DNA from 2 places in the Wukongibacter baidiensis genome. Region 1 is predicted to be linked to the other one. Evidence: riboswitches for the same ligand, from Rfam matches in the RefSeq annotation. Region 1 holds a riboswitch; the other holds the start of a gene.
The links. A riboswitch is a leader RNA that binds a small molecule or an ion and turns the genes downstream of it on or off. The one in region 1 is predicted to bind cyclic di-GMP.
Positions count from the first base shown of each region.

Region 2: linked by a shared signal. The riboswitch ahead of R9X47_RS09885 (Na-translocating system protein MpsC family protein) and the one ahead of R9X47_RS05730 (hypothetical protein) in region 1 are both predicted to bind cyclic di-GMP.

Region 1 covers NZ_CP138202.1:1,200,686-1,204,674, reverse strand. Annotated here, with positions in the region: gene R9X47_RS05735 ([Fe-Fe] hydrogenase large subunit C-terminal domain-containing protein) at 89-1,339, opposite strand; cyclic di-GMP riboswitch class I at 1,736-1,823, shown strand; gene R9X47_RS05730 (hypothetical protein) at 1,936-2,721, shown strand; gene R9X47_RS05725 (sensor histidine kinase) at 3,197-3,989, shown strand, end outside.
Region 2 covers NZ_CP138202.1:2,194,739-2,198,727, forward strand. Annotated here, with positions in the region: gene R9X47_RS09875 (methyl-accepting chemotaxis protein) at 1-650, opposite strand, end outside; gene R9X47_RS09880 (PAS domain S-box protein) at 666-1,115, opposite strand; gene R9X47_RS09885 (Na-translocating system protein MpsC family protein) at 1,315-1,677, opposite strand; cyclic di-GMP riboswitch class I at 1,850-1,935, opposite strand; gene R9X47_RS09890 (iron-containing alcohol dehydrogenase) at 2,150-3,310, opposite strand; gene R9X47_RS09895 (MerR family transcriptional regulator) at 3,334-3,735, opposite strand; gene R9X47_RS09900 (NifU family protein) at 3,971-3,989, opposite strand, start outside.

The sequences.
Region 1 (3,989 bases):
ATTATAGATAATGTTCAGGTTATCCTGTACTTTCTATAATGATGTCCTTTATTATAATAGAATGGTTTGCTCTATCATAAAGTTTTACCTATTTAGACTGTTCCTCAAATCTCTTCTTAAATAAAACCATGCAATCGTCAAGCTGTGTTTGACCGAGTGCTATATCTTCTGCCATGGTTTGACATGATGGAGAGCCACAAGCGCCGCAGTCAAGCTTTGGTAATTGCATTTTGATCTTCATACATTCAGACATTTTTTTCATGGCCTCAACAACATCACTTCCAAAGACATTATTCTTTATAGGAGTTATTTCTTCATTTAAAGCTATTTCATCGTCATTTAAATCGTAGTCTTGGCTTTGAGGAATAGATAGATGCTTTTCAGATAATCTTCGTATTCTATTTTTGGCAATAAATGGACTTTCAATGGCCAGAACTCCTCCAACGCAACCATTTGTACATGAAAGGAGTTCAGCAAACCTAATTCCAGTTAATCTTCCATCCTCTATATCATCTAGAATGTTAATCACATTCTCTATACCATCAACACATATATAGTCTTCGATTCCAAGGGCTGAGGTCTCTCCACCAGCCTTAGCCCAACCAATACCCTTTCCAGAAAGATAATAAGGTAAAGGCTCTAAGGATGACTCGAGATTTCTAACTATAAATGGATGTATTTCTTTAAAAGATATAACTCCATCAACGGAAGACATCTTTGAGCCTATTGGATTTTTTACACTAGTTACCTTAGATGGACATGGACTAATAAAAAATACACCGATGTCAGAAGGTGAAAGGCCAAGCTTTTTACATGCCTCTTTTCTTGCTATAGTAGCTGCTATCTCCATAGGTGATTCTATAGGGAGTATATGATTAATCAAGTTAGGAAATCTTACTCTTATAAGCCTTACAATAACTGGACATGAAGAAGATAGTAGTGGCTGTATATCACTGGTTTCAATTATTTTTTTTGTATATTCTGTATAGATGTCAGCGGCTCTTGTTACTTCAAACACTTCATCAAAACCCACGGCTTTTAAGGCAGCTAATATTTTACCAGGTTTATTTTTACTTCCAAATTGGGAATAAAAACTTGGTGCTGGTAGAGCAATTTTATATTTATATGGTTCTATATTATCAATAGAATCCGAAACGCTATCTTTGGCGTGTTCAGGACATTTTCTTATGCATTCTCCGCAATCGATACATTTAACTCCTGTTATTCTCGCTTTTCCATTTCTAACTCTAATAGCCTGAGTTGGACACTTTCTAATACAGTTAGTACATCCAATACATATATCATCTTTTAAAACCACAGAATGAAAATTACTGCTCATAATAGACCCTCCGTTTTCGTAAGAAAGATATATTTTGCATTATATTCTATTATCAATTAATCAAATATATACAATACAATAAATATTTTACATTCAAAGACTTGATAGCTAACCTATATGATGATGTTAAATATCCAGAACGTAATAGATTTTTCGTAACTTATATAATTAATAAATTTATTTTTTTAAAGCACCTATAAATTATTGTAACATACTTAATAATCTTAAGCATGTGAAAATTCTATTATTTTTATAAGTTTTCTAAATTTTGTTTAAAAGATAAAGGGGACATCGTAATTAGCTTCTATAGAGAAGTATATATAAGTGGTTATAACCAAATTGATATATACGACAAAATATGATATCATATTACAATATGTGATAAAAAATTATATGATTAGAAAGTGGCACACCTGTCGAAAGGCAGGGTCGCAAAGCCATGGGTCTAAGGGAAAAAAGTTCCTATGATTGCCAGGTTGCCTAAATATTATAGTATGCTATTGAGGCAACTGCATTTGTGTAGTTGTCTTTTTCTATAGAATTTACAGTGTATGATGAGCTAGGATTAGTAATATTAGTGAAGCGGAGGAGTTGGAGTGGATAAGAGATTTACAAAAACAATAGAAATGCCTGATAGTACACTGAATTTAAAATCTCCATCACAACTAAATCTAGAATATAGATTGTTAGACGCTATGGATGAAGAACTAATTTTAGATGCTGCCGAGTGTCTTTCTGAAACCCTTGTGGAGACAGATAGTTGCAGAGGAAAAATAAGCGAACCTATGGTAAATGCCTTGGGATTATCCAAAAGAGATATGTTCGAATTTGCTTTAAAATGTATTAGAGATTTGGTTGTTCATGAGTTATCATTTGTTGCTTTGGATAAAAAAACTAATAGAGTAGTTGCTGTAGTTGTAAGTGAAAATTTTGATCCCGAGAAAAAGAACTTTAGTTTTAAAGGGAGTTTAGCACCTATGAATGACATTGTAGATTTCCTAGCTGAAATTGACAATAGGTTTCTTAATACAGTTCAGTTTAAAACCGGATGCATGGCGGAAAAAAATGAATATGTGCAAGTATTTATGTGTGGCTCTAGGTTGGCTAAGTTCAGAGGATATGTTATTGCAAAGCTAATAAAATTGATTATGGATAGAGCAAGGAAGAATGGATATAAGGGAATATTCGCTAAGACAACAACATCTGGATATGCTAAAATTTTTACGGAATATCATAATTTTCACTTAGTCTATGACAAAGAAAACAAGCCCATACTTAAAACATTCTCAAGTGTTGAAGCCTTAAAAAAAATACCTCCAGAGATATCAGAAGACTGTAGGATTTTTTATAGGGCTTTGGGAAACGATCGAACTCTTTTATAGTAAAATAAGAATGCTGAATACCAGATATAAACCCCTTTTAATAGATACATTTATGTGGCTTAAAAATATCTATTAAAAGGGGCTTTTTTATAAATTAAAGAGTTAAAAAATAATATGGGCTCTGCCTGGAAGCAGTAGCCCTATTGTAGAGGTAATGCTAAAGATTTTTCTATTTTAAGAGAGGATTATGATTAGCATTTCTTATAAGTATATACTACATGAGTAATGTTAACTAAAGATTAATACAATGTTAAATCTATGAAAAGTGTAGTTTCGTGGGGTAAATAAATGATTTTTTCAAAAAAACGGGATGGAGTGATAGAGATTCCAGTGAAAACTTTAATTTATACACATCAAAAATCCTAAGAAACATCAGATATTTTGATAAGTTTAACTAGGAACTCTCTATATATGGTAAAATATTATTGAGTTTGATGCACTCGGAACCTACGTAGTTAAATATGGAGGATAGATAATGTTTAAAAGTATATTTAATAAGCTTTTGATTACTAATCTAATTATTATAGTTTGCATAATTTCAATTTTGTCCCTTATTCTATCGGCAGTTTACAGAGTACATATCTTTAATGAAAAAGAAGAGTCACTTAACTTTGTAGCAATAAAGGTTCAAGAGGTCGTTAATGACTTTAATAATAAAGATCTTTCTAAAAAGGAACTAGAAGCCTATTTGAATTCCTTAGGATATATTACTGATTCAAGCATCTATCTATTAAAATTAAATAAAGAGAGCTTAGAAAACCCAGAAAGCCTAGAGCAAGCAAATGAATTTATGGAAGGATATCTAATAGATGATTTGAAAAAAATACTTGATGATAATGTAGTTTTTAGGAAAAAGCACTATTCTAAAGAATTGGATACCTTTCTTGTTTTTCTAGGGGTACCATTAAAAGTGAATTCAGAAATAAGTGGAACGATTTTAATTTTCTCACCTGTAAATCAAATAACGAGTAATATTACTAGGATGAATCTAATTATCTGGTCTACGGCACTTATAGCTATGATATTGAGTGGAATTTTCATTTATATTAACTCCCTAAGAATATCTAGGCCAATTAAAAGAATCGACGCTGCGGCTAAAAAGATTGCTTCTGGTGAAGAGACAGAGGATTTAGTAGTTAGTTCTCAGGATGAGATTGGGCAACTGGCACTTACATTTAATTATATGAAAAATAAACTTTCTGAAATTGAAAGCATGCGACGGGAGTTTATAGCCAATGTATCCCATGACTTAAAAACCCCGCTTACTT
Region 2 (3,989 bases), 990 kb from region 1:
TTCGAGTCAATCATATATGCATATCCAGTTTCCCCTACATTAACTTCCTTCACAACATTTGATATACTTTCAAATTTGATTACTATCCCTATTACACCTACTATTTCTTTACTGCTTGTTCTCAATGGAATACTATAGATAGTTACAGGCTTATTTGTTAATTTAGACATTACGACTTCATTCCAATAGCTTTTACCTGTTATACTTTCTCTAAAATATTCTCTCTTAGATACATCAATTCCAATATTTGCACCATCACTTGAGTCAAGTATCACTGTCCCACTATTATTTATAATTACTATTTCTTCAGATATATCTTCAATTGCTCCTCTAAATTCCTTCAAGGTTTTTTTGGTAAGTTCCAAGGTTTCATTATCTACTTGACCACTTTTAACTTCATCTGAGTATTTTATAATGGATGGCAATTGACTCAATGTGTTACTAAGTTTTTCAATGCTATTCATCTCAAGTTTTATCTTATCAACTACTCCATTCAGCTCAGTTTTCAGATTGATTTCAGCCTCATGCTTTAAGCTGCTGCTGGTACTTCTGTAGGAGTAAAATCCTACTGCCGATACCGGCACAATAATTAAAATTAGAAAATACACCATTAATTTTGACATTAATCTAAAACCTTTTTTAGTTTGCATGCTATTGCCTCCCTCTTAAAAATTTATTTGTTCAACTTCAGTCAAGTCTTTTACCACCTTAGACATAATATCAACAGCTCTTTCATAGGTTCTTAAAACCTCCTTTTGTTCTGTAAATTCTCTTATGCATTCTACTAAAAAAATCTCATCATTTACTTCCAGTATAGTAGTTTGAATATCAACATCTATTAATTTTTCATCCTTAGTTTTATGTTTGGTTATAACTCTATGATTCTTCTGTTCATTGAAGAAATACTTCATGATTGCATCTACCCTTTGTTTTTCATCTTCCGGAACCTTTAAGTCCCTTATATAAAGATTTTTAAACTCTTCATCACTATACCCATATAAATTGACAGCCGCTTCATTAGAAAAAACCACTTTATATTTTTGATTGAAAATAAGTATTGGTATAGGCAGATAGTTGAAAAAGTTAATATCACTCCACGTCATTTCTTTGGACATGTTTTCTCCTCCTTAGCCACTTTATAAAAATTACTCAGATTAATCGAACCCCTTCGTTTTGGTCGGATTTCTCTTTGAGAAATAACCTCATATAAAAAACCAGCATAATATACGGTATCGGATTTGATACCATCTACTACCCCGGTGTACGTCAAGCCAAGATTTTATCTTTTTTTCTTGTCAATCAGTCCTGCCAGCCTTATTCAATTATTAATGTTAGCTTCGCCACATCTTCAATTGGGCTTCTATAAGCAAAAAGAAATTTAACTTCCTTTTCGACTATCTCAGATATATATTCTTCGATAAAATTTATATTTTTTGCAAAGAATCTCTCTCTTATTTCATTAACAAACCTTATATCCTCAGGATCCTTATTTCCTAATAAGCTTTTTTCTATGTCTACAAGATATCCCTTAAACTCCACCTCAATAATATCCTCTAGTATTTTCACTTTAATATTTTGAGGTCCTCTGCCAAGTTTATTCTTCATAAAGTTAGACATAAAGCTGATTATTTTATTCTGTTGTTTTATTCTTTTAGCCTTAAAGGTCGCAACCGCCATATAATCACAACTTTACTATAAATTTTTGGATAAGTTAATTATACAATCTGCTCAGATTACTAAGCATTTAATCTGGGTTTAAATATATAAAAGGCATCTATGATTTCATAGATGCCTTTTTTGACATAATAACTAATGGGTATCAAAAATAACCCATATACGTTAATGTTCCTTCGGCAACCTGTCAATCATAGGATCTTATCCCTTAGACACATGGCTTTGCGTCCTTACCTTTCAGTAAGTTTGCCATTATCGTTTCAAACTTTATTCTATTGTTTTTTAGTACACTTTTAATCTTTATAGGTCCTTTGTACTATTTACTATAATTCAAATATATATTATTTAATGTTTAATGTCAACAATTTTTGCCAAAGTTAGATTTAATTTTAACAATTTCTCATATAAAATTATTTTTTTATACAAACTACGACATTTAACTACGAATTTCGACTTTTAAAACAAGCTCTATTTGCTATTTTGCAAGTTCGTATATTTCCTTAATAGCATCTTTATCAAGCTTTACATAGCTACCTATTGTATTTGACCCAGCAGCCTTAAGAGCCATTTCTTCAAAACGGTCATCACTTATATCAATTTCACTTAATCTAATAGGCATTTCTATGGATTTAAGGAAGACCTCAAAGCGACGAATTCCCTCTATTGCAATCTCTTTATGGTTTTCAGGATTGTACTCAACATCCCATACTCTCACTGCATACTGGACAAGCTTATCAGGATTCTTTTGTAAGCAATATTTCATCCATGCAGGAAAAATAATTGCTAGCCCAGCTCCGTGGGCAATATCATATATACCACTTAGCTCATGCTCAATATTATGTGACGCCCAATCACTTTCACGGCCTGTATCTAACAGACCATTGTGTGCAATGGTGCTTGCCCACATTATTTCTGCACGTGAATTATAATCTTCTGGTTCTTTTAATGCCTTTGGAGTATTATGAATCATTGTTTTTAATGTTGCCTCGCAAAGACGATCTGTAAAGTCTACATTCTTTGTATTTGTAAAGTATCTCTCCATTACATGGGCCATGATGTCTACAGCTCCACATGAAGTCTGATAAGCTGGTAATGTAAAGGTTAATTCTGGATTCATGATGGCAAACTGAGGGCGCAGTACCAAACTCCCCATAGCTCTCTTCAGCCACCCTTCTTCATTTGTAATGACCGCACCATTACTAGTCTCGCTACCTGCCGCAGGTATAGTTAATACAACACCTATTGGTAATGCTTTACTTACGGCCGTTCCACTAAAGAAGTCCCAAACGTCACCATCATATACAGTTCCTGCAGCAATGGCCTTAGCAGAATCAATAACACTTCCTCCACCAACGGCTAATATAAAATCAACACCTTGTTCTTTACACATTCTAATACCTTCCCTAACCAGTGAGAGCCTTGGATTAGGCTTTACACCTCCAAGTTCTATAAACTCTATATTTTCATCTTGAAGACTCGTAACTATTCTTGAATAGAGGCCAGTTCTTTTAATACTACCGCCACCATAATGCAATAGAATTTTCTTACCATATTTCTTAGATTCAATTCCTACAGTCGATTCTGTCCCTTTTCCAAAGATGATTTCCGTTTTGTTATTATAGTTAAAATCTAACATGTTTTCTTCATCTCCTTATTACCCTATTTATTATCTTCATTAGACCTTGTAGAGCATTGAGAGCATCCACTATGGCCTAAGATTTCTATCTTTTTGTCAATTTTATCAAGATACTTATTTAACTTATCTAGATCCTCTAATACTTTTTGGCGATGCCTCGTTAAAATCTCTTTTTTACGAGAGATCGTCCTGTGAGTATTGTTTTGATCATGCAAATTAATAATATCTCGAATATCGGCTATCGTCATACCCGTTTCCTTTAGACAACGAACAAACTCAATCTTTCCGATATCATTATCGCTGTACACCCTTACACCATTTATATTCTTTTTGATTGGCGGAATAAGACCTTCTTTTTCATAATATCTCAATGTATGTGTGCTTAAGCCTACCTTCTTAGATGTCTGACCTATAGAATAGCTCATTCTATCACCTCAAATTTTTAGAAAAACTCTACTAAGATTATTATATAGGTTAGAGTAAACTTTAAGTCAAGGTCTTGTTATAAATAACATTTGACTTTTACAAACTAAATTCTGACATATATAGTCAATAAGAAGAAAGTCTTTTATAAAGATTCCCAAAGTAGGCTTTGTTTAAACACTTAACAGAAATTATAAAAAAGTAGTCAACATTGTGCAATGTTGACTACTTTTTTATCTATACACCAACTACTTCT